DNA from 2 places in the Ferruginibacter lapsinanis genome. Region 2 is predicted to be linked to the other one. Evidence: riboswitches for the same ligand, from Rfam matches in the RefSeq annotation. Region 2 holds a riboswitch; the other holds the start of a gene.

Region 1 (15,036 bases), 330 kb from region 2:
CTAGTCTTACATCCTGCAGATAATAAGAATCAAGGCTCCTGCTTTTGTTAGAAGTGTTGTCCATGTATTGGCTGCTTACATATTTTCCAAGAAGACTGATTTCTCCATTTTTTACAGGAATAATATTAAGACTGTAATTACCGATTGCAGCAGGAGAGAAAGATATATCTGTTTTTTTATAAAAATTAGTTACATATCCACCATTGTCATAATCATCTATCAACTCCGTGAAGTTTTTGATCTTATTTTCGCTTAAAGAAAGATTGGCCGTAGCATTTAACCATTTATTGAAAACATATGCTCCTTCCAGCTCTACACCCAGTCTGTAACTTTTAGGGATATTTATTCTTGTATAAGCCCCTACATCATTAATATTTCCAACTAATACCAATTGGTCCTTATATCGCATGTAGTAAACTGTTGCACCAAAACTGTAATTTGTTTTTCTTTTTTCAGCGCCTAATTCAAAATCGTGTAGCTTTTCGGGAACAGGCTTTTTGGCTGTATTGATCTCGTAGTCATCTCTGTTAGGTTCTTTATTTGCGTTGGCATATGATAAAAATACCTGCCAGTTATTAGCATTATAGGTAATACCAGCTTTAGGATTAAAAAAGTTGTAATTGCTTTTAACTATTAAAGCCGGATTTTTTCTAAAACCATTAATGGTGTAATCTACATTTCTGTATTGCACATCTACAAAAGTTTGCCAATGCTGGTTAAGCGTTTGTGTCCATTTTGTATACAAAGAAAAATCTTTTTTAGTTGCAGTTAAATCGTACCAGTGATAATTAGGTGTAACCGGAACCTGTGCCCAGATAACTTCTCCAAAATGTTTTGCGTCATTTTGGTTGTATCCGCCACCAATCGTTAACTGTGTGTTTTTCTTTTCATGTTGCACAGAAAAAATAGTTCCATATTGCTTATTGTTTGGCCAAAGCCTTCTAATAAGATCTGTAGAAGAGATAGTTGTATTACCAACGGTATAATCAGACAAACCATAATCAGCTAACGCTTCGCCGGCTTTATATTCTTCCCAATATCCGCTTCCGTTAACTAAAAAAACAGCCGTACTCAGTTTTAAACTATTGCATATTTTTTGATTGTAAAAGAACTGGTAATGTGTTTGTGTATAATTATCTGTTTGATTGTTGTAAGGTTCTCCGGGCTTGTCTGTTCCGCTGCTATTATATGTTCGGTTTGTATTTAATAAATATTCCGGTACCCCGTTCCATGCCTGGTAGGTTTTTTCTTTGCCTGAAAAAATATTCAATCTAAATGATTTGTTAGCATCAACATAAGCAGTGCTTGTGTAAAATGATTTCAGATCACTTTTAGCTCTGTCAATATATCCGTCGCTGCTTACTTTGCTGAGCCTGGCATCAAAAGTGAAATGTTTATCTAATATACCTGTACCAAATTTGATTGTATTTTTCCATGTATTAAATGAGCCATAACTATTGTTAGACTCAGTGTAGTTTTTTTCAATGATCTCATTGGTAGAAATATTTACCGAACCTCCAAAAGCACCAGCTCCATTGGATGAAGTTCCTACACCTCTTTGAATTTGTATATTACTGGCAGAAGAAACAAAATCAGGCATATCAACAAAATAACTGATTTGGCTTTCGGGGTCATTGTAAGGAATGCCGTTCAATGTTATATTGATACGGGTGGCGTCAGATCCTCTAACCCTGAAATTTGTATATCCAACACCATTTCCTGCATCAGAGTTGACTACAACTGATGGGGTTTGGTTAAGAATAAAAGGAAGGTCCTGGCCAATGTTATTCTTTTCAATTTCTTTTTTGGAAAGATTGGTTTTTGCAAAGGGGGCCTTTTCTGTTGCCCTGACAGCTGATACTTCAATAGGTTGTAAAAAGGTAGTGTCGCCGAGCTTCTCCTGCGCCTTGGCCAAAATAATGGAGAATGAGCACAATACTGTACTGATAAATACTTTTTTCATTAAAACGAGATTTGTGCTGAACATCCGGATTATGATCCGATGTAAAAGAAAGGTATCTCCCTTCGCAGGTATTATCCTGAGCAGGTTATACGGGTTTAATCTCAGCCTCATTCAAGAAGCACCCCGGAAATTCAGTCGGTTATAAAAACATTTGCAAAACAAAGGTATAGTAGTTTTTGAGTTAGTGGTAATTTTTTCTACGATATCGTTATCATTCTATCAATACAAATAAAATTATAATATATAAATAATTAATAAACAATAAAAATAAAAATAATTCACTTTTTCTTTCATTATGTAGAAAATAAAAAATATTTTTACATCACACAAGAGTCTAGCTTAATCCTCAAGACGAAATTTCCCTTAAAAAAATTTCGTTCATATCCTCTCCCGAGCAAACAATCCATTTGTTTGAAAAGCCGCCGTAATTAATTTCCCTTTATTCTGTAGAAGAGCCGTTAACCTTATTAAACATTTTAATTATGAAAACTTTTCTACCTTCAGTTATTTTACTGACTACCCTTGTGTTTTTTTCTTCACACGCTAAAGCTCAAAACACTGATCTGCCTAATCCAAATAAGAATATCAAAGTGTTACCTGCGGGTTCATTTGTGATAGCGATGGATAAAACTTATCAGGCAAATCCAGGTTATTTCAACATCAAAACATATGGTTTACTTGTAAACCTTATGAATGGTGGTATCAGACTTCGTTGGGTGATTGATTCAGGTAAAGTGCATGGTGCCGCAGATTTTTCTGTATTGGCTGAAAAAATTACTCCTAGTTTTGTTGCAGCTGGCACAACACCTAAAGACTTTAAAGCCGGTCCATTTGTGATCACTCCTTCAGACACCGCTCTGGCTAGATTATTTATAACGATTTATAATAATTCTATGACACCGGTAAATAAAATAAATGTTTACAGAACTACTGCTCCTGTAAATGTGAATGTACGTTATGATCTTACCGCTGTTAAACCTAAAGCTGCGGTCTTGAATGACGGTGGTAAAGGTTCAATTCAGATAGCTTACATGACTGCTGCTTCAATTCCTTCTACCAATTACAAAATTCTTGATTCGGCCGTTAATCTATATAATGGCTGTTATACTTTTGCCTCTGAACCGCATAATGATGGTGGTGGAAGTTTTCCTATAGCACGTATAGTGGATTCTCTAAGAGATTTTGTTCAGAAGGGAGGAAATTTTCTTGCAGAATGTGCGGCTATTGAAACATATGAAAATGTTAGTCATTCACAATCCTCTCTGGGAATTGATGTATTAAATAATGCTATCAAAACGAATATAAATTATGCCAATCCTGATCTTTCCTATGCTCAATTTGATGGTATATTTACACCAGAGCAAGGCGGTTCTTGCCAATCATGGACAAGGAAGTCAGGTAGTGTGGCTTTGAATAATTTTTATCCTGTTATCAATGGTAGTACCGCTGCTACGGATTCTGTATTTGGTGCAACAGTATCAAAACATAGGTCTGGTAAAGGGGGCTTGATCTTTTATTTGGGTAACCATAGTTTCTCAGGTAATACAGATGATGATATTAATGGTATAAGATTGTATATGAATGCGTTCCTTACTCCTGCCGCTTATGGTAATTGCCCTTTGTATCAATGTGACGGAAATGGACAGTGTGGACCTTTACCGGTTACACTAAAATCATTCAAAGCTAAAAAATTGAATTTGCAACAAGTGCAATTGAATTGGTCAACAAGCACAGAATTGAATGCGAAAGAGTTCATCATTGAAAGATCTTTTGACGGAATTAGTTTTGTGGGTATTGGCAGAGTAAATGCACAAGGATACAGCAGCACAGAAGTTGCGTATGCATTTCAGGATCAGTCTCCGAAAAACGGATACAACTACTATCGTCTAACAGAGATCAGTAATGACTCTAAAGTTAGCTACTCTGAGATCGTTTCTGTTTATTTCAGCGGTAAAAATTTAGGCTTAGAAGTTTATCCTGCACCGGCTCGTGAGTCAATCACAGTTGATATGAACAGTTTCTCTGCAACTAACAACCTGATCAGTATATTTGACTTAACAGGAAAAGCAATGATCAACAAATTAAAAGTAAATAGCAATTCAGTTAAAATAGATGTAAGAGCTTTCCCTGCCGGAACTTATATTCTAAAAGCTGTTGATGCCAACGGAACTATGCTGCAAAGCAAATTCTCTGTAATCAAACATTAATAATCACACACTCTACTTTATAAAGATGCTGCATGTAAAAATGCAGCATCTTTTTTATGACTATTTACCAAATGCCCATTGTATGAAATCGGGGAAAGCATTACTCCATTCTCTATGCCCCTGTTTTCGGGTAATCGCTTTTGTATAAATAATGTCAGACGGGGCACAAACGTTTTTAGTTTTGATCAATGCTATTAGATCTTCGGTATGATTGATAGTGATACTATCCTGATACCGGCTGCCATTTTCATTCGTATCATCTCCATAAAACCAATATTTTAAGTGAGGCTTTTTTCGGGAAGAGCTTATTTTATTAAAAATAATTCTGTCCGAATTATCCGAGTAGTCAGGGCTCTCTGTTGATTTACTACTGAAGCCAAATGTGCCTGAAAAAACACCCACTTTATCGATTTTATCTGCATGATCCCAGGCTATATCAAATGCTGATAAGCCACCTAAGTCACAACCTGCAATTACCACCGATTTGAATTTTCGTACACCTGATTTCTTTTTTATAAAACTGTACAATTCATTGTCAATAAAGTCAGCATATTTATCAGCTTTGTTCCCTTTGTTTTGATAACCGGCATAACCTGCTACGCCATATTCCTGTGATTTGTCAAGAGTGTGTATAGCAACAATTATGAGGGGAGAAATTAATTTTTTCCTGAAAAGGCTATCAACAATTTCTGTCACTCGTAGCTTTTTAATATCCTGGCCATCATTCAATAACAATAAGTTCAGCTCTTTTTTATCTTCCGGTATTGGGGTGCTGATGATCGTAAGCTTGATATGCTCCTGTAAATGTCTGCTATAGATCTCGTCGTTTTGTTCTTTGGTCTTCTTCTTACAAGCACTCATTAAAAATGAGGAAAGTATAAGCAGCAACAATATTTTATACATATTTTTCATACGATTCATTTGTTTAACGAATGTATAATATTTAGCTGGAATGGTATATGTATGTCGATTGACGGGAATTAATTTCATCGATAATTGTATATTATTTGGTGGCGAGTCTGTAAACCCTTACCTTTGCACCGCGAAGTAGAGCAGCGGTAGCTCGTCGGGCTCATAACCCGAAGGTCACTGGTTCGATCCCGGTCTTCGCAACTAAAAAATGAAGGCTCGAAAGAGCCTTTTTTATTCTTAGCAAGTTGCCGATCAACGCTAAAGAATTTGATTACCTCCTCTCAATTCTTATAGCCAGATACGTGTGCCTTGCAGTTAAACGGTTATAAATGAAATCAGGATTTGTAAATATTTTTGGTAAACCTAATGCAGGTAAAAGCACCCTTTTAAATGCTTTAATGGGGGAGAAGATGGCCATTGTGTCGCATAAAGTGCAAACTACCCGTCATCGTATAAAGGCTATTTTAACATCAGATGAATATCAAATAATTTTTTCAGACACTCCGGGTATCATTGAGCCGAAATACAAACTGCATGAAAAAATGATGCAGGCTGTAAAAGGTAGTCTGGAGGATGCGGATGTTGCACTGTTGATCACAGATGCAAGAGAGAATCCCGAAGAAAGTCATGCAATTTTTTCTGCGTTGAAATTAAAAATGCCGGCATTGGTTATTTTAAATAAAACTGATAAGGTTAGTGAAGAAGATATAGCCAAAGCCACAGCGTTTTTTTTACAACAAACTTATTGTAAGCAGGTAATAGCCATTTCAGCACTTAAAAAGAAAGGCATAGAAGAACTATTGACAAGCATTGTAGCTTTATTGCCTGAAGGAGCGCCGTTCTACGAAGGAGATGATATTAGTGATCTGCCTACAAAATTTTTTGTAAGTGAATTGATACGTGAGAAAATATTTTTATTGTACGGAGAAGAGATCCCTTACCATGCAACTGTATTGATACAAGAGTTTAAAGAAAAAACTACCCTGATAAAAATACAGGCAGATATAATTGTACAAAGAGATACACAGAAAGGTATTATTTTAGGAGAAGGAGGGAAAATGATCAAGCAATTAGGAACATTGGCGAGGAAGGATATAGAAGAGTTTTTAAATAGCAAGGTATTTCTGGAATTGTTTGTTAAAGTGCGTCCTAAATGGCGTGACAATGAAATGCAGTTGAAAGAATACGGATATTGAAATTGAGTTTTAAATAAATATTTACGTTTTACGAATTTAGATCTGCGAATGAAATACCAGCATTCGATTTTAAAAAATTCGTAAATCGAAATTCACAAATCGTAATTTATTATGGGTTTTACAGTAGCAATAGTAGGCAGACCAAATGTTGGCAAAAGTACATTCTTCAACAGAATGTTGGAAGAGCGTAAAGCCATTGTAGATGATATCAGTGGTGTAACAAGAGATCGTCAGTATGGCGTAGCAGAGTGGGCGGGTAAATCTTTCAATGTGATTGATACAGGCGGTTTTGTTCCTAAGAGCGAAGATATTTTTGAAAGAGAGATCCGTAAGCAGGTTGTAATTGCATTAGAAGAAGCAGATGCGATCATTTTTATGGTAGATGTTGCTACAGGTATTACCGATCTGGATGATTCGATGGCACAAATGCTGCGTAAGACTAACAAACCTGTTTTCTTAGTCGTTAATAAAGTGGATAACCACGACAGGCTTTTAGAAGCATCTGAATTTTATAGTTTAGGTTTTGATAAGATCCATTTCCTGTCTTCGATCAGCGGAACCGGTACAGGAGATCTGTTAGATGATGTAACAGCCTTGATCGTAGAGCCAGAAATCATTGAAGAAAAACAATTGCCAAAATTTGCGATCATAGGTCAGCCCAACGTAGGGAAATCATCCTTACTAAATGCCCTTACTGGACAGGAGAGAACGATCGTAAGTAGCATTGCCGGTACAACTAGAGATACAATTCACACACATTATAATCTTTTCAACAAAGAATTCATTCTGATTGATACCGCTGGTATCAGACGTAAAGCAAAAGTAAATGAGGATCTTGAATTTTACTCTGTTATCCGTGCAATTAAGGCTGTTGATGAGGCAGATGTTTGTTTGTTGTTATTAGATGCGGAAAAAGGGATTGCAGCCCAGGATCTGAGCATTTTTGCCATGGCGGTTAAAAAAGGAAAGGGGATTGTTGTGTTGGTGAACAAATGGGATGTAATGCCAAAAGAAACGAATACAGCTCGTGATTATGAAATAGAGTTAAAGAAACGATTTGCTCCGTTTAGCGATCTTCCTATATTGTTTATTTCTGCCACCGAAAAGATAAGGATCATGAAGGCAATGGAAATGGCGTTGGAAGTATATGACAACAGGCAACAAAAAATAGCTACCTCTAAATTAAATGATGTTATGCTAAAGGCGGTGGAAGCATATCATGCGCCGGTAGTAAGAGGACATCAGGTAAAAATAAAATATGTAACACAATTGCCTGTAGTAGTTCCTTCTTTTGCTTTTTTCTGTAATTATCCGGATGATATAAAAACGCCGTACAAAAATTATTTAGAAAATAAACTGAGAGAAAATTTCAAGTTAACGGGGGTTCCAATCAGGATTTTCCTTAGAAAGAAGTAAAATCACTGCAGATTTTGCCTGTTTTATCCCCAAAATATGATAATGTTAATAAAATAGTTGCTAAATACTTGTATAATTAAAAAAAGTGATTAGTTTTGCACCGAATTTTTAAAAACTCAAAAAAAACAAAAAATGAAAAAATTATTTGCTATTCTTGCTGTTGCTGGTCTTATGACTGCTTGTAACAACGCTGAAACAACTGTTGACGCTGCTGCTGATTCAGCTAAAAATGCTGCTGCTGCTGCTGATTCTTTAGCTAAAGCTGCTGCTGCTACTGCTGATACTGCTAAAGCTGCTATCGATACTGCTGCTAGCAAAATGAGCGCTGTTGCTGATACTGCTAAAGCTGCTGTTGATAAAATGGCTGCAACTGCAAAAGAAGCTGCAAAACACTAGTTTTTTATAAACGATTTCTTGCTAGAGTCCCCTCGATTTATCGGGGGGATTTTTTATTGAAGGGCTATCAATGCAGATAATTTCTTATTACAATAAAACAGATTATCAATAAAAATAATATCAAAAGAATGGCCAGGTAAGTATAGGGTTGTTCTTTCCACCGACGTTTATCTTTCTGACGCTTAGATTTGGCTATATGTTTTTGCAGATCACGGTTTAATTGATCAACATAGAGGTTGAGATTCTTCTTGCCTTCCAGTTTTTGTAATCCTTCTACCGCATCATTTATAAAAGCATCATCAGCCATATTTTTTTCAATAGCATGGCTTTCTGATTTTGATAACTGATTGCTCAGATAATCCATTAATTGCTGGTTATCAATATCTTTATTACTGTTGGATAATATGTCAATTAATTCATTGCTCATTTTGGTGTTGCTGCAATAGCAGAATTCTTAAATTTCGTTTTCCGTTTTGTATATAACTTTTAACTTGTAAGAGGCTATAGTTCGTAATATCTGTTATTTCCTGATAACTTTTTTTCTGCAGATAAAACAAAGTTATGCATTGCTGTTGTTCGGTACTCAGTTGTTGTAAAGCAACCTCCATAGCATTTAACGTATTGTCTTTTTCAATTAAGGTAAGTTTTAATTCAGGTTCCTCTGTTAAAGTGATGGTATCATCGTTGATTGCTATATCGTATTTCCCTTTGCTCCTTAATTGCATCAGGCAATGATTTTTTGCAATTGTATATAACCAGCTCTTAAAATAATCTACTTTATACTTATGTAATTCAGTTATAGCTTTTAAAAAGACCTGTTGAACGGCGTCCTTTGCTTCATCCTCATTTTTCAAATATTTCATACATACACCCAATAACAACAATGTGTAGCGTTGTAATAAAATACCCAACCACTGATTATTTTTATCTGAATAAAAATTTTCCAGCAGTTGGTTATCTTCTATATGCCTGTATTTGTCGTTACTCAAAGCAATGTACTGTATATATTATCTTAGATGTAGTATCGACCCGAATTCCATAAACCTATCAGGCTTAAGGCAATTATTTTTCAATGATACCGGTATTAGTTGAGGCAATTTTTTTGTCTACTTTCGGTTTGTCAAGAAAAAGCATCTTTATGGCGATGAGTATCATCAATACGGCGAATATTTTTTTTACCGTTGTTTGTGGTAGGTTTAATGAAACCTTGCTACCGTAATAACTTCCAATCAAAAACCCTACAGCTAATATGGCCACTACTTTAACATCGACATTGCCTTGTTTATAGTATTGTAAAACGCCCAGTATACCTACCGGTAAAAGGATCAACCCCAGTGATGTGCCTTGCGCCGTATGTTGAGAAAATCCTAGAAAATACACCAATGCCGGAACGATTATCAATCCACCACCTATACCAACTAATCCGCTTAGCATGCCTGCAGCAATACCGATCAGTATCACTATCAGAATTGTTTGCATATCCATATTAGCTTTTTTTACAGACATTTATTTTGCAGGAAATTTTACTTTGTAATATTCTATCGCATCATTAATGATACTATATGCTGCTTCTTTATCCTGGAAGTCGTCTATTTCTACAACTTTATTTTCCAGTACTTTATACTGCTCAAAATAATTTTTTAATACTGCAATGAAATGTTTTGGTAATTCATTGATATTGGTAATATGATTTACTGTGGGGTCTTTTGTGGCCACAGCAATGATCTTGTCATCTTTTTCGCCATTATCGATCATCTGCATATTACCAATAACAGTAGCTTCTACAAGACATAAAGGCTGGATACTCTCACTACACATTACCAATATATCCAAGGGGTCATTATCATGTCCTAATGTTTGCGGAATAAAACCATAATTTACTGGATAGTGAAACGAAGAATAAACAACCCTGTCAAGTTTTAATAACCCTGTGGTTTTATCAATTTCATATTTAGCTCTTGAACCTTGAGGGATCTCTATCAAGCCATTTACTACTTCAGGTGCCTTTTTGCCATAATGTGCCCCGTGCCATGGATGTAATACGTACATGTAATCTATTTTTATTGTTAATTAGTTTGTTGTCAGGTCAGGCTGCAAATATACCCATAAGAACAGTATTGAGGATATAGTTAATTATGAATGGAACTCTGCCAATACAACTGGTTTCAATGCTTATAAATTTCCTGAAAAGGTGTATTTCAGGTCAACCAGCCATTGGCCATTCACCTTTACCATTTTTAATTTATTATTCTTTTCTTTTTTATATGAAGTTGAATAATTAATAATAGTTATAGAATCTGCAACTACATTAGTGATCTCTTTAATAATGATATCAGCATTTTTATAGTTCTCCAGTTCTTCTTTACCGATAGATTCGTACTGTTTTTCAAAAAGATCAAAGTATTGTTTATTTGTTTCATCTTTCAATACCAGAGTGTTGGCTTCTTTTAAATCGTTTACCAATACATCCTTTATAAATGTTCTTGCAACATCCATATCTGTGTTGGGAATCGTTTTTTTATTGTTGCAGGAATATAAAAGCAACAAACAAAAAAGTGCAGAAAATAGTCTGTTCATCATGCGATAAAGTTAACATCTTTACATTAAAATAAAAAAGCATCCCGTTTTTGGCGGGATGCTTTCTATATTTTATTGAATATTTATTGTGTTTTCAGATCTTTTAAAAGATTTTTAGCTGAATCCAATGCTTTTAATCCTTTTTCCATTGCCTGATTCAATGAATCCATATTTACATCTTTCATATTCGGCATAGAGTTATTAAGACTATCCATTCCTTCACCACTTTTTTCTTTCATTTTTTCCATACCCATTTGCATCATCGAAGCTTTATCAAAAGCTACTTTCCAGGCTCCATCTTCTTTTTTCAAAATAAAATTTGTTGATTCATTTTTTTCTTTGTTTTTCACTTCAATGGTTGCTTTATCACCTTCTATTTTCGGTTCACCGAATTCCATTTTTGTTTTATCATATTTGCTATCAGCTTCTTTACTGTCTTTCGCCATTTTTATTCCCATTTCCATCATGTCCAGCATGCTCTTGCTATCTGTAGTAGCAAGTTTTCTTGCGCCATCAATATCTTTTTTACTAAGGGCATCAAAAAAGCTGATCAGAACGCCTTTAGGGTCGCCGCTTCCGCTTTTACAACTTGTAATGAATAATGCACTGCTTAATATGGCAATTGCCATCAATAATTTTTTCATAAACGTTACTTTTAGTTTTAGACTTCAAATATAATTTTAATTATTACTTTTTTATAATTATTTGTATACAATCCTTTGTTGTTCGATACACAATGGATTTAAGAAAAGATCATCGACACCAATGAAGGCAAAGTTTTTAATATGGCTAATATTAAAATGCAATTTATCTAAAGAGCCCACTTTGTAACTTTTATAAACAAATTCGGCGCAATATACTCTGTCATCAGTTTTCAGGTCAAATTTCATATCAAACATCAGCCCCATTGCATAGAGTTTTTTTACTACTTTGATCACATTGTCATTCTCATTATCATTTAACCGAAACCTGAAAATACCAATTCCTCTGTTGCTATATGGTTCGCTGAAAGTCTCTATTGCATCTCTGCGTATTTTTTGATCGGGGTTAAATTCACCCCCCAGAGCGTGATAAACAAATACACTATCGTTTTCAATACTTGCAATACCGCAGTGCGAATAGGTTTTGTCTTTTTGATTTAATTGCCTTAAACTTTCACTGGTAAAATCGTTTCCGGTTCTTGTGATGAGATCACCGGAGTGTATCATTTTTTTTGCATTTTCAATTGCGGCAAATGACCTTGAAATCATTTGCATTTCGGCAATAGAGTCTTTGGATGTAAGGATTAACTTATTATAACTGTTTTGCTTACAGGCATACAAAAAAAATAAGAGGCAGCATGGAAGCCACCTCTTAAATGTGAATCGGTTTAAGGGTTTATTAACGATTTTCTTCATGTTCTTTATCCTTATCGTATGCCTTTATAATTGCTTTTACCAATCTATGACGCACCACATCTTCTTCATCTAATTCGATATGAGCAATACCATCAACATTTTTCAGGATACGTAGCGCTTTATCAATACCGCTACGCATATTTTTAGGCAGATCTATCTGCGTTGGATCACCTGTGATAATTGCTTTAGCATTTGCTCCAATACGTGTAAGGAACATTTTTAATTGTCCGTCATTGGTATTTTGGGCCTCATCTAAAATAATGAATGCATTATCGAGTGTACGGCCTCTCATGTAGGCCAATGGTGCGATTTCAATAGTTCTGGTGGTCATGTAGTAACCAAGCTTATCTGCAGGGATCATATCATCCAATGCATCATACAAAGGACGTAGATATGGATCGATCTTTTCTTTCAGATCGCCGGGCAAAAAACCAAGATTTTCACCGGCTTCTACAGCTGGCCTGGTTAAGATGATCTTTTTTACAGTTTTATTTTTCAATGCTCTTACTGCCAATGCTACTGCGGTGTAAGTTTTACCTGTACCTGCAGGCCCGATAGCAAATACAATATCATTTTTATCAACGGCAGTAACCATTCTTTTTTGATTCGCTGTTCTCGCTCTTACTGTTTTACCATTAGGTCCGAAAACAAGTACATCATTAGGATTACGGTCAATAAAATTGTCAACAACCTGTTGGTCGTCGCCACCTAATATTTGTTCAAAATAATTCTCACTCATATGACCATTGCGTTCGATATACTGAACGATAAGGTCGATCTTTTCTTTGGCATCCATAATTTGTTCGGGAGCTCCGCTCAGTTTTACCTGTGTACCGCGGCTAAGAATTTTCAAGAGGGGGAATTTCTTTTTTAGAATATCAAGTTTTCCATTGTTAACCCCAAAAAATTCAATTGGGTTAACGGTTTCGAGGTTAATGATAGTTTCTGTCAATGTCGTTTGTTTTATTTTGAAAAATATTGTTTCAAAAAACCATTAAAGAAGCATGCTATCCAAATTTAATGATTTAACACCATTACATCACAATTATAGTTATTCACAATATGTTAAAAAGGATAGGTGAGATTGCAAAATTTACTGAATAATTTGATCTGATTAACTGATTTTTTTCGAAAAGTAATGTGATACACATCATACAAAAAACTAATTTATGTCAGTCGGCATTTTTTTTGTGTAGATACCTTTGTGTTGTGATTGAATCTTTTGTAAGGCATCACAACTGGCTCACCTTAAGACTCTTTCTCTACATTTTTTATCATAAATATTTACAATTATGTCAATTACAAGTAATTTTTCTTCTATGTCAATTCCAAGTAATTTTTCTTCTTTCGAATCTACACCGGTGAACAACGAAATAGATAAATGGGTTCGACAGATAGCAACACAGTGCGAAGCAAGCGCTATTCATTGGTGCGATGGCTCACAAGAAGAGTACGATAACTTATGTCAGCTTTTAGTGGATAAAGGAACGTTCATTAAATTAAATCCCGAAAAACGACCGAATAGTTTTGCATGCTTCAGTGATCCGAGTGATGTAGCAAGAGTTGAGGATAAAACTTTTATCTGTAGCCGTCTTAAAGAAAATGCCGGTCCAACCAACAACTGGATGGCGCCTGATGAAATGAAAAAAATATTGAACAATTTATTGATAGGTTCAATGAAGGGTCGTACACTTTACGTGATCCCATTTTGTATGGGACCTATTGGTTCTCCATTATCAAGATATGGTGTACAGATCACAGACTCAGAATATGTGGTGGTGAATATGAGAATAATGACTCGTATGGGAGAAAAAGTTTTGCCACATATCCCCTCTAAACAATTTGTAAAATGTTTGCATACGGTTGGAGCGCCACTTACTTATGGAGTAAAAGATGTAAAATGGCCTTGTAATCCTGATGTAAAATATATCTCACATTTTCCTGATGAACGTTTGATCATTTCTTACGGTAGCGGATATGGAGGAAATGCATTGATGGGTAAAAAGTGTTTTGCACTACGTATAGCATCTGAAATGGGTAGGGAAGAAGGATGGTTGGCAGAACATATGCTTATTCTCGGAGTAAAAGATCCAAAAGGTCAAAAAACTTATGTTGCATCTGCATTTCCAAGTGCATGTGGTAAAACAAATTTTGCTATGTTGATTCCGCCAAAAGAATTTGATGGCTGGAAAGTGACAACTGTAGGAGATGATATAGCATGGATCCATCGTGCAGAAAACGGAGCATTACATGCTATTAATCCGGAAGCAGGATATTTTGGTGTGGCGCCAGGTACCAACTTCAAAACCAATCCAAATGCAATGGAGTCTATAAAAGCCAATACCATTTTTACCAATGTGGCTATTACTCCTGATGGTGATGTATGGTGGGAAGGAATGACCAAAGAAGCACCGCAAGGATTGATTGATTGGCATGGTCAACCATGGGATCCATCAAGTGGAAAACCTGCGGCGCATGCTAACTCTAGGTTTACTGCACCGGCTTTTCAAAATCCGGCCATTGATGAAGATTGGGAAAACCCGGCAGGAGTGCATATTGCAGGGTTTATTTTCGGAGGTCGTCGTAGTACAACCATACCGTTAGTATATCAATCATTCAATTGGAATTTTGGTGTGTATTTAGCAACAACTATGGGTAGCGAAACAACTGCAGCTGCGTTTGGTGAAGTAGGAAAAGTTCGTCATGATCCATTTGCAATGCTGCCGTTTATGGGTTACCATGTGGGAGATTATGTAAATCATTGGTTGCAATTCGGCCGGTCACTTCCAAATGCTCCACGTATTTTCGGTGTGAACTGGTTTAGAAAAGATGATCAGGGGAAATTTTTATGGCCCGGCTTTGGAGATAATATCAGAGTACTGAAATGGATCGTAGACAGAATTAACGGACATGCATCAGGAATAGAAAGCCCCATAGGTTGGATACCAAGATTCGAAGATCTTGATCGCAGA
Region 2 (15,036 bases):
TAGTAACTACACCTTTTGTATTGATAGCACCCAATAAACCTTGTTCATCTGTGAAAACCCCATAACCTTGTTGAAAAAAACTGATATTCTTATACTTCGGCTGAACAATCCACTTTAGTGTACGATCATCCATCAATCCAACTAAATTATTCTGACCAACGATCAGTAAATTATTTTGTGTAGGTGATATCAGCGAATAATCAAACGGAAGTAACTCTTTAAAATTTTTATCGATCAACCCAACCTTTCCATTTTTACCTACCACAAATTTTTTGCCATCTACCCTGTAATTATAAATAAACATCCCTTCTGGAACGGCAAATATTTTTCCTTCGGTATTATAATAAAATTTTTTGTTGAGGGTATCGGTGGCCATCGCAAACCAACCATTACTGAGGTCTCCGAAAAGTTCCTTGTAAATAACCGGAACTACCTCTTTCCCGTTTCTGTCAATGACTCCTCTTACTGTGGTTCTTACTAATTTCCCTTGCTTCAGTTTAACACTGTCAACGAATTCCTTAGTAACCGTTGCAAAGCCATGCTTAAAATTTGTAATGGAATAATAAATCGGCGGAGTAATTTCTTTACCTTTCTCATCTACCACTCCTTTCAAACTATATGTTTTGCTAATAATTGAACGCCCCTCAACAAATGAAGAAGGCTTGTACAAATATTTTGGTTCTACAATCACCTTCCCTGTTTTGTCTTTAAAACCCCAAAGACCTTTAGCATTTTTAAAGGCGATAAGATCTTGACTTTGAACTGATAGGAGTAAACCTAAAACTGTTGTAACAAACAACCCGATTTTTTTCATAAACAAAAATAATCTTCAATTATAAATGACATTGAAAATAAAGACAAAATCATTTACTAAGCATACCCGTATATGGGTATTTTTATGAAAAATCATTTCTTCGTGCTACCTGACAGAAAAATCGCAAACGGCTATCTTGCGGAGGGATTTAATAATTTATATTGCAAAGAATCTAATAAAACATCCAAATTCTTTATTAAATATATTTTTGCCAGATTCCACTGACTGTCTGTTATTTCATCAGATTGAGCCAATATAACAATTGGACATTTTTTTGCAGTAGTAACAAGTGTTGTTCCATTAATATAAATCTGTGGAATACTAAAATAAATGTAATTATTGTTTATCCAAATTGTCCATTCAAAATTATAATTCACAAATTTATCGTCATTTACACTGTCGATATTATTTACAGGCACTTTATAACCTGAATAAAAAACAGCCTTACCAGCGATCATACCGGCCTTTCTGTTTGTTACTTTGATAACATCTTCATTATTAAAAAAAGATCTGTCAAACCATAATAACACTCTATCAAACAACTGTTCTTTACCCAAAGGAATTTGATTAATTACCTTATCATACCTCATAGGCTTATCCTGACCAAATGAAAGTTCAATAATAATAAGACAACTGAATAATAAAAAGAATCTCATATATTCTTATTAAGAACATTACATAACACTACAGCCAGAAAATTAACCGCTTCACATTTTTCAAAAAAGACTTTTCAAATTTCTAAGCTTTTCTAATTGGAGAAATATTTGCTTTTGAAATTTGCTCATGCCCTTCATTATTACGGCATGTCTTTCTTTACTTTTTTTGATTACTGCGTGGATCTTATCTGTAACAGTGGAGTGAAAACCAACTACATTACTTCCTTGTAATTTTTGTTTAATTAGATGATGATACATAGAATTATTTTTTACGGATTTATAAAAAAGATTCCACAAAATATAGCACATAAACCATGCCTGAATAACTAAAGATGCAAAATACATAGATACTCTTTTATATGCCTGCAAAAACAACTTGAACACACGACAGCAGTGCCTCACAAGGCTTTTTTCCTGTCACATAGTCAGCATATTTATAGTCAATTTTTAATAAAAATCCATCCAAGTAATAGTGTAACATTGGCATCATTTTACCTTCTGAACAGTCCTTGATCAATGAATGCTAAACATCCCTCCACAACCGAACATTACAATCCAACATATACATCATTTTAGTAATGCCATAAAAAATACTCAATTTATTTTTTATCTTACTAACTTTGAAAAATTAAATGCACGGGGTGCCAGAAAACAAGTGCTGGCTGAGATAATACCCGAAACCTGATTTGGATAATGCCAACGTAGGGATGCAGTACTTCAACACTCCATTCTTTTTTGACTTTCCATTTCTCTCCGTGTATTTTTTGTAAAAAAAATAACACCATGGAAGTACAAAAAAAAGTTTTTGAATTAATCCCCAAAACACAACAAAACTGGCAAGAAAGACCAGAATGGTTCTTTAACCGTGAGCACACCGACACCTATGAGCAATGGTATGAAGGAAGATACAAACGTGCGGAGATCTGGCAAAAAAAAGTAATGGAACAGTTGGTATCAAAAGACAAGCGAATTAAAACATTACTTGAATTTGGTTGTGGCACTACTCGTTTTACAAGATGGTGGAAAGAGATAGGCATCAAAGCTACCGGCGGAGATATTTCCCCGCTTATGCTTTCACAGGCAATTCATTTATTTGATGGCGACCTCGTGATGGCAGACTCTCATCATATGCCGTTTAAAGATCATACTTTTGACGCCTTGGCTTTTATTACCACTTTTGAATACTATAAAGATCCGGTAAAAGTGATACGGGAAGCAACAAGAGTGGCAAAATATGGAGTGGCAATGGGAATGATGAACAGGAATTCTCCAAAGGTATTACGCAGGCGAGTTCAGCAACTGTTTGGGAAAAATCCATTTTATGTTACCGCTACATTTTATACCCCAAAAAAACTTACAGCAATAATTGATGAAGCCTTAAAAGGAAGAGATTACACTATTGAGTGGACTTGTACAGGATTGCCAAAATGGTTTCCTGTTCAACAATGGGGATTGCCTTATGGAGATTTTTTCGGTTTGTATATCAAGTTAAATGATGTTAAATGATATGAAAGGCAAACTGGGAAAAATAAGCAATACCGACTTTAAAAACATTGTGCAAAAAAAGTGTGGCTACAAAAGAAATGAGGTTAGTGTTGGGCCGCAATTCGGCGTAGATGTATCTGTTATAGATCTTCCCGATGGTATGGTCCTGGCAAGCACAAGCGATCCCCTCTCTCTTATTCCATCATTAGGCTTACAGGAATCTGCATGGTTGTCGGTACACCTGATGGCTAATGACATGGCTACCACAGGATTTGCACCCATGTATGGACAATTTGTGTTAAACCTTCCTGCAACTTTTTCAAAAGAAGATTTCAGTACCTACTGGAATTATATTCATAGTTTTTGTGCAGCAATTAAAGTTGCTATTACAGGTGGGCATACAGGTTTTATTGAAGGACAAAATTCCACTATTGCAGGTGGAGGCACTTTTTTCACAGTTGCTCCAAAATCGCAGGTACTTACTTCACAACAAGCTAAACCAGGCGATGCCATTTTAGTTACTAAACAATCTGCACTTACTGCTACTTCAATACTTTCCTTGAGTTTCCCTGAAACTGTTAAAAATAATCTCGGAAACGAAGTCTATCAAAAAGCCTGCGATTTATTTTATGAAACATCTTCACTCAAAGATGCTTTAACAGCAGTAGGCATCTTAAATAGACATGAAGACATAACAGCGATGCATGATGTGACTGAAGGGGGAATACTAGGAGCTATCTATGAATTAGCTTCTGCATCAGGGAATGGAGCTGTTATTTTCAAAGATACTATCCCAACCGGAGAAGTACAGAAAGCAGTATGCAACTTATTTTCTATTGATCCTCATTACTGTGTAGGTGCAGGAGCAATGATCATAACTTGTAAACAAGAAAGTGTATCCCTTGTAATTGATCGATTGAAAGCAGAAAATATCCTTTGCTCTTTTGTTGGTGAGATCAAAGAAAAAAAACATGGCATACAATTGATAGAAAACAATGAAGAAAAAGCATTGATTTACCTGGAAGACGACCCTTATTGGTCGGCTTTCGTTAACGCATGCAATAAAGGATGGAAATAAATAAAAGAAAAATACATGCAGGAATTTATTTGGTAATAGACCCTTCAATAGACGAGGCCATATTATTGAATAAACTAAAATTGATCGCAGAAGAACCGATCGCAGCTGTTCAAATTTGGGATAACTTTTTAGCAGACCAGCACATTGAAGAATTTATCAAAACAATAACAACAATATGCCATAAAAAAAATATACCTGTGTTGATCAACAATAACTGGAAATGGCTGCGATCGACCGAATTGGATGGCGTGCATTTCGACAAGCCCCCTGACAATATCGACCAAATCAGACAATCGGTCAAAAGGCATTTTATTTGTGGGATAACCTGCAATAATGATTTAAGCTTAGTGCATTGGGCAAACCAAAACCATATAGACTATATTTCTTTCTGCTCTGTTTTTCCTTCATCAACCAGCAATAGTTGCGAATTAGTGACATTTGAGAACATTGCCAAATGCAAAGAGATAACTGCAATTCCTGTTTTTTTAGCAGGAGGAATTACCTTGGAAAATATGCCAAAACTGAAAGACTTACCATTTAATGGCATTGCTGTGATCTCCGGAATTATGAATTCAGCAACACCGAAAGAAACAATAAAAAAATATACAGAACTTTTAAAATAAAATAAAATGAATATTGAAACGATAAAAAAATTATGTTGCCCTTTTGATAAAGCCGATATAGAGCTAACTATCATCTCTCAAGACATACACAAAAATGTAATGGAAGGTTTTTTCACCTGTAAAGAATGTGACCGCATATACCCTATCGTAAAAGGAATTCCTATTATGAGTCCTGATGAATACCGTGAATTTAAATTGGAACAGCCTTTAATTGAAAGCTGGAAACCTCTATTAAAAAATAAAACGTTTGAAAATTTCCGTTTGATAACTGATGAAAACTCCACAGTATAAAACAGTTGAAACTAGTACTATTGTAGCCATGCCTAATAAACCGAATGTTACTATTGATATGAGGGCTTAATAGATTTTATAAACAGTCGGCAAACGGAATCAGCTATCTTAGATATTTACCACACCAACAATCAAACTGTTCTTTATATTTTTCCTGGGCAGTCTTAATGATCTTAGTAGTATCATTTATTGATTCTAACTGAAAATTTTCTTTGAGCCAACTTTTATACAATTCGTGGTGCAAACTTTTTTCATAAGTGTTAGTGTCTTTATAAAAAAAAACTTTGTCTATATCTACAGAAATAGGAGTATCAAAAGTGAGTAGTTGCATTAAAGAAAAAATATCTTCAGCTACTACATGAACACCTCCTTCATCTCCAAAAACCACCACAGGCATTGTATTCAATTTGCGATCTGTTCCATCATCCCACAAAGAATAAACGGCTATTGGGCTGCCATCTGCAAATGGCATCAATTGATTTAGAAAACCTTCCTCTTTAGACAAATATTGTATCGGGAATCGGCCTTCTGCAAAAAGTCCAAAACCATTAGAGTATTTGTAATATTTATTTTGAAAATCCAATAAGGAGATCAGTTCCTGAGGAGGGTAATATATACCAAAATTGTGCTCAAAATCGAATAATTCCATATTGATTGGTGATAACGTATTAGTTAAATATCTATCCAACCAAATAGAAGCCGGATACCTATGCCTGTATTTTTTCTAAAGATAGTCTTAACAAATCAACATATAAGCGCTCTTTTAAATGCTATATAATACAATTTCAGCCTCTTTTCTCCACAATTTCTTATACATAAATGCCGAAAGTATTTTTTGGTACAGTTTTGGTGTAAATCTGCAGATATTTAAACCAATATTCATGAAATTCATTCTTGCAGCGGTTTTACCCGTTTTAATTTCTGTAAATAGTTTTGCTCAACGTAATAGAGTAGATGACGCCGATACCGAAAATTTTCTCCGTTTTGGTGGAAAAGTGGGCTTTAATCTGAATAAAACTCCCGGTCAATCTTTTAAAAATAGTTTTCACTATAATTACCAATTGGGTGGATTTGTTCAGGTCAATTTCAGCAGACGTTTCGGATTGCAACCTGAAGTGAATTTTGTACAGTCTACTACTACACAGACTACCGAGCTATCTGATATTTTTGATGATGCATTTCGTGATGGCACACAAATAAGAAAACCTTTCAATTATTTGGAAATACCTTTATTGGTAAATATGAATGTGGGACAAAGCAGGCATGTGAAATTACAATTTGGACCTGCATACAATATTTTACTCAACAAAACTCCTGAAGCCATAAAGAACAATACCATCACCAATTTGTATAAGGATGGTGAACTAAGTGCCATCGGTGGCTTGTGGATACAAGTGCCTTTTATTAATATTGGAGCCCGTTACAAAATGGGGTTAACTAAAGTAACTTCTTTCGACAATACACAAAGCTGGAATAACAGAGCAATAGAAGTAGCAGTCGGTTTTACATTTTAATGCTTACCTTCTATCAAAACATTATCTGATTATTTTATTTTACTGAACTATTTTATTATTTTGGCTAAATAAAATAAGTTGTCATGGCACGAGTAAGTACTTACCTGAATTTTTCTCGTAACACCGAGGAAGCATTTAATTTTTATAAATCAGTTTTTGGTGGAGAATTTGGAGGAATGGGGGTTGCCCGTTTCAAAGATATTCCACCACAAGAGGGCATGCCCCCACTAGCTGAAGCAGACAAGGGTCTTATCATGCATATTGAATTACCAATTGTTGGCGGTCACGTATTAATGGCTACAGATGCGCCGGAATCTATGGGCTTTACTGTTAATTTCGGCAACAATGTGCATATCAATCTTGAACCGGATACCAAGGCAGAAACTAAAAAATTATTTGACGCATTGTCTGTCGGCGGCAAAGTAACAATGCCATTAGCGGACATGTTCTGGGGTGCATATTATGGAAGCTGTACAGATAAGTTTGGCGTACAGTGGATGTTTAACTGTAATGAAAAATAGAACTACTGCAGCTCAGCTGTTGCTTCTTTCTGTTTCATTCTTACTTCATTTAATTCAGGGATAAATTCCTGCTGATTGCCTGTGTCTATTATTTTAAGCAGTACATCTAATTCTTTTTCTCTCAACATAACATACGCCAATAACCTATCTGCTTTGGCATGCATTGCCGGAGAAATGTTATACCCTTTTGTTTCCTCAAGGGCAGCCTCTACTCTTTTCCATGAAGGATAGCTGATACTATTAATTTTTATTTTTAGCTCCGGATCATTAAGCGTAGTATCCTGTAAAGGTGCAATCGCACTATCTTCTATCGCAGAAAATCCTATCAGTAGATCATTGAACTTTTCATTGTCATCATATTTGGCATCTGCAATATATGCCAACTCTGTTTTCCTGTCTTCCTGCGAAGTTTTATGCAATTGCAAATATTCATATGCCATTCCCAGTGTGAACAATATTATCGCAGGTAAAACCCAGTTCAGATTTTGCTCGGCCTTTTCTTTTTTTATTGCATAGGCATAAATAACGCCAATGGCCAACCCGCTGATCAACCCACCAACGTGTGCTGAATTATCAACGCCGCTTTTCATACCATACAGCAAATTATACCCAATAAAGATCCCGATACTTTGCAGCAAAGCATTTCTTACTTGCTTTGGGATAAGGTTGGTAGTGAGCAATGCTAAGAACAACCCGTACATACCAAAGATAGCACCTGATGCCCCTGCACTATTCACGCCTTTACTATGCCACCAAAGGCTAACAATACTTGCCAATACACCAGTGCACAAATAAGCGATAATATATTTTACTTTGCCAAGCATTGGTTCTAAATAAACACCAACAGTATAAAGGCAATACATATTCATCAACAAATGAATGATCCCGAAATGAATAAAAACATTTGTTAGCAAACGCCACCAATCACCGCTCAATGTTAATACGCTAAAATTGCTACCCCACCTGATGTGCACTAGTCCATTCACATCAAAAAGCCCTGCTCCATTTATTGCCATTAATGCAAACACTATAATATTGATCGCAATAATGCCATACGTGACATATAAGTTACTTCCCGATAAATTCATTGCAGCATCTAATGCTGCTGCATCAGCGGCTTCCTGTTCTGCAGTTTTCTGAGTTACTACTCTTAGCTCTTTAATAGTCTCTATATTGCGTTGCATGATCTCTTGATCAAGAGTACTTTGAACTGTTTTAAAAGCTGTAAGAAACGATTCTATATTTTTTTTATTTTTTCCACCTATATCAAAAGATTCTCCATTTACCATTTCGCTGCTGACAGTTAAAGTAATGCCATCAGTTTCAATCATGATCTCCTGTCCGAAGCTGCTCCACTTTTTGGGAGTAGACCCCAACAATTTCTCTTCCCCGGCAAACAATACTTCCCATCCGGAATTCTTAATTGCCTGATAACTGATAGCCAATGCCATTTCTTTATCAAGATCATTCAATTCAATGGTTTGTTGCTGTTTTGGCATACGATTATTTTTTTGCTAAGATGCATTGTTTTTCAAGAATGCCCAAGTTTTCTGTTTAAAACTATTTCACTTTCCATCTATTCCAAAACAAATAAACCCGGCAAAAATTGGCCGGGTTTATTTTGTTATAGTAATCAGAGGAGACTATTTATTAATATGCACTACATGTGGAACCGGACCATTGATCCCTGCTTTATCCCATGCCTTTTTCACCGCTTCCTGTCCACCAAAAAACGCCAGCCAATAATTTTCCTGCATTGCATAAGGACGAATAGCCAATGTTATCATCCCGTCACCCACTTTTAATACATTTACTTCAGGAGAAGGTGTTTTTAAAATTTCCGGAAGAGAAAGTAGTGCTTGAATAGCCACTTGCTTTGCTTTATCAATATCCTGATCTGGCGCAATTGCCATCGTTGTATCTACCCGAAGGTTTCCATGGGTAGTATAATTGATGATCGTACCGGTAGATAAAGCTCCATTAGCCAGTATGATAGTTTTGTTTTCGGGAGAAAGTAAAACTGTATTGAAGATGCCCAGCTCTTTTACTATACCTGTTTGCCCCTGTGCTTCAACAAGATCTCCCATTTTAAACGGCTTGAAAGTGAGTAACATTACTCCTCCGGCAAAATTTCCCAAAGAGCCGTTCAATGCTGCTCCTATGGCAATACCAACACCCGCAAGTAAAGCACCAAAGGCAGTAAGATTAACCCCTAACATGCCGAAAATGGTTAGTATAAGCAACACTGTTAATAATACTTTCACCAGTGATGTAAGAAAGCTTTGCAATGATGGATCGTATTGTTTTAGTGCCATCGCCTTCTTCATTACGGCTGATAGTTTATTAATTATCCAACTCCCAATTAAATAGACTAATACAGCTCCTACCAATTTGGGAGCATATTCAATCGCCATCTCTTTTATCTTATACATGAAATTGATAGCTTGGTCAGGTGTCTGAGTTATCTGCAAAACAGTAGGCATAATGTATTTATTTTTTTGAAAGATGAATGAAATGAACCAAAGGTTGCATTGAAGAAATATTTTTTTTCTATCCTCAATTGCCCGGTATCTAAAACATTGTTAAAGCGTTGCAGGAAGCATACAATGCAAGGTCACCTTTTGATGTTTGAGTAATCAATAAAAAAATTATTTATGAAACCTTCCCAAAAACTACTCGCCGCTCTCTGCTCTATCATTGTATTTTTAAGTTGTAATAACAACAAGTATAGCCCAGAAGAGAGCCCTGCAATGGCAGACAGCGCCACAACCAATTACATTTCATCTTCTGCTGCAGTTGAAAACAATAAAGACTCTACAAGGAAATTTATCCGTACAGCCGACCTGAAATTTAAGGTCAAAGATGTGATCCGCTCCACATATGACATTGAGAATATTGTTAGTCAGCAGAGCGGTTTTGTTACTTACACCAATCTTACCAGTACAATAGATAATATTACTACTGTGCTTGTCAGTGCCGACTCATCTTTAGAAACTACTGCATATACAGTAACCAACTCAATTACACTTAGAGTTCCCAATATCAGATTGGACACTACATTAAAAGAGATCGCAAAAAATATAGATTACCTGGACTATAGAATCATTAAAGCAGAAGATGTTGCACTGCAAATTTTATCAAACAATTTGGCACAAAAACGTTTCGTTAAAAATACTGAACGGTTAAGCTATGCTATTGATAACAGGGGCAAGAAATTAGCAGAAACAACCAATGCCGAAGAGCTTTTATCAAACAAAGAAGAACAATCTGATAATGCAAAAATCGCCAACCTGTCTATGGCAGATCAGATCAATTTTAGTACAGTAAATATTTCAATGTATCAACGGCAAGCAATCAAAAGAGCACTTATTGCCAATGATAAAAACATAGATGCATATGAACCGGGTTTTGGCAGAAAAATACTTGAAGCCATTAAATATGGCTGGAAAATGTTTGAGGCATTTTTTGTTTTTGTCACAAAACTTTGGTGGGTATTTTTATTGGGACTGATTGTGTATATCATGTATAAAAAAATAAACAGAAAGATTTAGCCTCTACTATTTAAAGAGCACTATTTGGATGGCACATAGCATAATAATACATTGCCGTTTTTAAACACTCGTGTATGGGTCAATGTAAAATTCACCGGCTTTTGAATGCCTTCAAATAGTGTTCTTCCATTTCCTAATGCAATGGGATTTATTATTAACTGATATTCATCAACCAATCCTTCGTCTGTCAATTGTGAAACTATAGTACCACTCCCTAAAATAACCATATCCCTACCAGACTCTTTTTTCATTTCTCTTATCTTATCTGCCATACCGGCTTTAACCAACATTGTATTATTCCACGTAGCTTTTTCCAAGGTAGTAGAAAATACCAGTTTGGGTAAATTATTCATTCCTGCGGCAACTTCAGGCATTTGTTCCATTGCAAAAGGGGTAGACCAAAAGCCAGCCATCATTTCATAGGTAATTCTTCCAAATACCAATAATGCTCCTCCAGTTGCATTACCTGCAACAAATTCTTCCCATTCTTCATCATGTTTGTGTGCCCAGCTCATATCTCCTGTACTATCGACAAAGTAACCATCCGATGTTATCTGATTGAAAACGATCAGCCTTCTTTCATTTGTAGTCATGAGTAATTATTTTTTGAGGAATCTGAAATATTTATCAAACCAAAATTAATCAGATTAATTATTATTTCGGAGTGTAAAAACGACATAAACCGGGCACATTGCGACTTATTATTTTCCTCTTATCTGTAGTAAAAAAGAAATCAGTATTTTTAGAGCCTAAGCCTTATACCAATGTTTCATAAAAAGCTGCCATTTCTATTCATCTGTCTTTGTTTACATTTTCACGTCATTTGTCAAACAGTCCCTGCTGCACAATCTGTTACTGGTAAGGTTATATGTGGTTACCAGGGATGGTTTAATGCATATGGAGATGGATCCCCTGTTGCCAGATGGGCTCATTGGTCGGCTGGCACTTATCAAAGTAATACCGGGCAACCTGCCCCGGGTGCCGTCAAGTTTGAAGCATATCCTGCTGTTGATGAATATGACGCCGGATCACTTTTTCAAACAGGGCTGGGCAATACAGCAGAAGGTAACCCCGCCAAACTTTTTTCATCATATAAAGCAGCGGTCATTGACAAGCATTTTGAATGGATGCAGCAAAATGAGATCGATGGTGTGGCATTACAAAGATTTATCGGAGAAACATTTGATGGTGTTTTTAAAGCAAACAGAGACAGCATAACAGCCAGGGTTAAACGCTCTGCAGAGGCTCACGAACGTATATTTTATTTAATGTATGATATCAGCGGACTGGATGTTACAAAATTTGACTCTATCAAAACAGATTGGCAAAACAATATGGTGGGCAAATTACACATTACCTCTTCCCCTTACTATGTTCAACAAAATAACAAACCTGTAGTATGTCTTTGGGGCTTTGGCTTTACCGACAGACCGGGCAGTGCATCTCAATGCCTTGATGTGATCAATTTTTTTAAAAATAATGGTTGCTTTGTAATTGGCGGTGTCCCTACAAACTGGAGAACCGGCACCGGGGATTCCAAAGCCGGATTCAGCTCAGTTTATACTGCATACGACATGATATCTCCCTGGAGTGTAGGCAGATTCAGCAACAATACCGGAGCAGACGACTTCAAAAACAATTATCTAAGCCCAGATCTAACTTATTGCAACGCAAACAATCTATTATATCAACCGGTAGTATTTCCAGGTTTTGCATGGTCTAATTGGAATGGAGGATTACAGAACCAGATACCAAGAAATAAAGGTGAATTTTTATGGAGACAGGTTTACAATATCAAACAGTTGGGTATAAGTAATGGATATGTTGCTATGTTTGATGAATATGATGAAGGAACTGCTATTACTAAAATGGCCGATAGTTATTATACAGTGCCATCCAACCAATATTTTTTAACAACTAGTGCTGATGGAACTTATCTGTCTAATGATTTTTATTTACGACTTACCGGCAAGGCCACCAAAATGATCAAAGGTATTGATCCGTTAAATGCATCCGTAACAACTCCATATTCAAACGGCCCAATTTGGTTCCGTACAAGTTTGGAAACAAAATATGATGCAATGCCCGGCTGGACAGACTCTCCTGACCCAGGAACAACTGTTACAAATATGGTGGGCTATACCAGTTCTATCAGTCCTGAGTGCAGCGTTGTAAGTGAAACAAATCATATTGGCACACATGCACTGAGATATTCTGCTAAAGATAATTCTGCAGACTCCTCGTATATGTATTTTCGTGTTTTCCCTGTAAACATCCCAATAAACAGCTACACAAAACTCAGTTTTTGGACCTATCCGCAAATGAATTTATCAAGATATGTTTCTGTTGATCTGGTAATGAGTGATGGCACTACATTACGTAATAGCGGTGCTACAGATACTACTGGTATTTCCATGCATCCGTCTGCAGGAAGAGGTGCTGTTAATACCTGGACACAAACCGTATCAAATATTGGTTTATGGCTAAATGGAAAGACCATTAATAGAATTTGTATCGGATACGACCATGCTCCTGAAACAGGAACCTTACGTGGATATATAGACGATATTTCAATTTACGAGGGAGACAATGCTGTATATAGATTTATCGGAAATGGCAATTGGGATGTAGCTTCGAACTGGAGTAACAATAGTATCCCCCCTGCAAATCTCTCAGGCGGCTATATTTTTATAGACCCGGTACTGAATGGAGAGTGTGTGCTGAATATCCCTCAACAACAAGTAAATAACAAGAATACGATCATTGTAAATTCAGGAAAGAAATTCAGGATCCTGGGTAACCTAATTATTAACAACTGAATTATTTCAAAACTCATTTTTATTCGCTGCTCTTTGCAGTGGCTTTTATTATTGGCTTTTCCACCAATATTACCAAGTCTTCTAAAGCAACAGTAATGGGAATAACACCAACCTGTATAACAGCTTTTTTGCCACGCAATTCTTTTACAACACCGACCTGACGATTTTTTTTCATTTTTACTTTATCTCCCACTTTCATTTCTCTCACTACTTCCTCGTATTTATCATCTCCTTTCTTTGACTGATGCTCTTTGGGCTTTCTTTCTTTTTGATTGAACAGTAAAGCATGTATCGTTTTTACCACACTTGCCTTATCGTCTGTTTTACGCCATTCTATCACCATCGCTTTCAGACGACGTTCCATATCCTTCAGGTAATTTATTTTTTCCTCGGATATTTTGTTCTGTTGCTGCAACCTCTCTATTTCCTGTTTATGCAATTCTTTTTGCAGCACCTGCTGCATTTCTTTTTTCAATTTCTCATTCTCGGCCAGCAACTTATTTAACATTGCCTTTTCTTTATCAATTTTTTGCAGATCCTGCTCCGTCCGGTTCAGCAATTTATCCAGCCTGAAATGCTCTTCATCCACTAATGTTCTAGCCTTGGCAAGTAATTTTTTATCTAACCCAATACGTTCGGCAATAGAGAAAGTATATGAACTCCCCGGCTTGCCGATCTGTAATTTATATAGTGGCAAGAGATTTTTTTCATCAAATTGCATGGCGCCATTGATAATACCTTTCACTTTATTGGCCATCACTTTTAGATTGAGGTAATGGGTGGTTACAATACCAAATGCATGTTTAAATGCCAACTCCTCCATAATCACTTCAGCAAAAGCTCCGCCTAAATTTGGATCAGAGCCGCTTCCCAATTCATCAATAAAGAAAAGTGTTTTACCATTCGCATGCTCTATAAAGTATTTCATATTCTTTAAATGAGAAGAATAAGTACTCAATTCAAATTCTATGCTTTGTGTATCGCCGATATGTATCAATAATTGTTTGAAGATACCCATCTCACTATCTGGGCTTACCGATACCAGTAAACCTGCCTGCATCATAACCTGGGTAAGACCAACCGTTTTTAATGTAACTGTTTTACCGCCAGCGTTGGGGCCACTGATCACCAGGATACTATTCTGATCATCTAATGTCAAATCAATTGGAACCGTTGGCTTATTGTTTTTAGTATTATATAATAAAAGTAAAGGATGATATGCAGTAATGAGTTTTACATGGGCTCTGTCATGCAGCATCGGATAGCTGCCTTTTATATCAATGGCAAACTTCGCTTTGGCCCGGATCAGGTCATATTCGCCTGCCATATCATAATAACTTTTCAATAATACAGCGTATATGCTTAGCTGTTGTGTAAGCACACGAAGAATCCTGTGCACTTCTTTTTGTTCTTCATACTCTAAAGAAAATATTTCATTATTAAGTTCTGTAGTTTCTTCCGGCTCTATAAAGCTTGTACGACGGCTGTCGCTTTCGCTATGCAAAACTCCTTTGACTTTACGTTTTTGCTCAGCAAATACAGCCAACACCCTTCTCCCATTCATAAAACTTTCTTCGATATCTGCTAAATATCCTTCCTTATTCAACTTCTGCACAATACGATCAAACACACGGCGCAGTTCTGTGCGTTTACGATATAATTTTTGCCTGATATCTGCCAACTC

Evidence for each region. Region 2 has a riboswitch for thiamine pyrophosphate ahead of LK994_RS09965 (class I SAM-dependent methyltransferase). Riboswitches for the same ligand answer to the same signal wherever they lie in the genome.
Region 1: it holds a riboswitch for thiamine pyrophosphate, as region 2 does, so the genes downstream of both, LK994_RS08540 (TonB-dependent receptor) here and LK994_RS09965 (class I SAM-dependent methyltransferase) in region 2, are expected to answer to the same signal.

What each region holds. Positions count from the first base shown of each region.
Region 1 covers NZ_CP086063.1:1,988,563-2,003,598, forward strand. The annotation lists gene LK994_RS08540 (TonB-dependent receptor) at 1-1,963, opposite strand, end outside; TPP riboswitch at 2,004-2,099, opposite strand; gene LK994_RS08545 (T9SS type A sorting domain-containing protein) at 2,446-4,170, shown strand; gene LK994_RS08550 (alpha/beta hydrolase) at 4,231-5,160, opposite strand; tRNA gene LK994_RS08555 (tRNA-Met) at 5,212-5,283, shown strand; gene era (GTPase Era) at 5,412-6,278, shown strand; gene der (ribosome biogenesis GTPase Der) at 6,390-7,694, shown strand; gene LK994_RS08570 (hypothetical protein) at 7,827-8,090, shown strand; gene LK994_RS08575 (hypothetical protein) at 8,158-8,517, opposite strand; gene LK994_RS08580 (RNA polymerase sigma factor) at 8,507-9,079, opposite strand; gene LK994_RS08585 (sulfite exporter TauE/SafE family protein) at 9,153-9,596, opposite strand; gene LK994_RS08590 (inorganic diphosphatase) at 9,597-10,139, opposite strand; gene LK994_RS08595 (hypothetical protein) at 10,263-10,670, opposite strand; gene LK994_RS08600 (nuclear transport factor 2 family protein) at 10,751-11,311, opposite strand; gene LK994_RS08605 (YiiX/YebB-like N1pC/P60 family cysteine hydrolase) at 11,369-11,875, opposite strand; gene LK994_RS08610 (PhoH family protein) at 12,048-13,016, opposite strand; gene LK994_RS08615 (phosphoenolpyruvate carboxykinase (GTP)) at 13,357-15,036, shown strand, end outside.
Region 2 covers NZ_CP086063.1:2,317,583-2,332,618, reverse strand. The annotation lists gene LK994_RS09975 (WG repeat-containing protein) at 1-814, opposite strand, end outside; gene LK994_RS09970 (DUF4468 domain-containing protein) at 946-1,470, opposite strand; TPP riboswitch at 2,098-2,195, shown strand; gene LK994_RS09965 (class I SAM-dependent methyltransferase) at 2,254-2,976, shown strand; gene LK994_RS09960 (AIR synthase family protein) at 2,978-4,033, shown strand; gene LK994_RS09955 (thiamine phosphate synthase) at 4,024-4,656, shown strand; gene LK994_RS09950 (Trm112 family protein) at 4,663-4,947, shown strand; gene LK994_RS09945 (hypothetical protein) at 5,051-5,596, opposite strand; gene LK994_RS09940 (porin family protein) at 5,829-6,461, shown strand; gene LK994_RS09935 (VOC family protein) at 6,545-6,982, shown strand; gene LK994_RS09930 (rhomboid family intramembrane serine protease) at 6,985-8,481, opposite strand; gene LK994_RS09925 (mechanosensitive ion channel family protein) at 8,626-9,465, opposite strand; gene LK994_RS09920 (DUF4349 domain-containing protein) at 9,637-10,533, shown strand; gene LK994_RS09915 (dihydrofolate reductase family protein) at 10,554-11,126, opposite strand; gene LK994_RS09910 (glycoside hydrolase family 71/99-like protein) at 11,298-13,352, shown strand; gene LK994_RS09905 (endonuclease MutS2) at 13,372-15,036, opposite strand, start outside.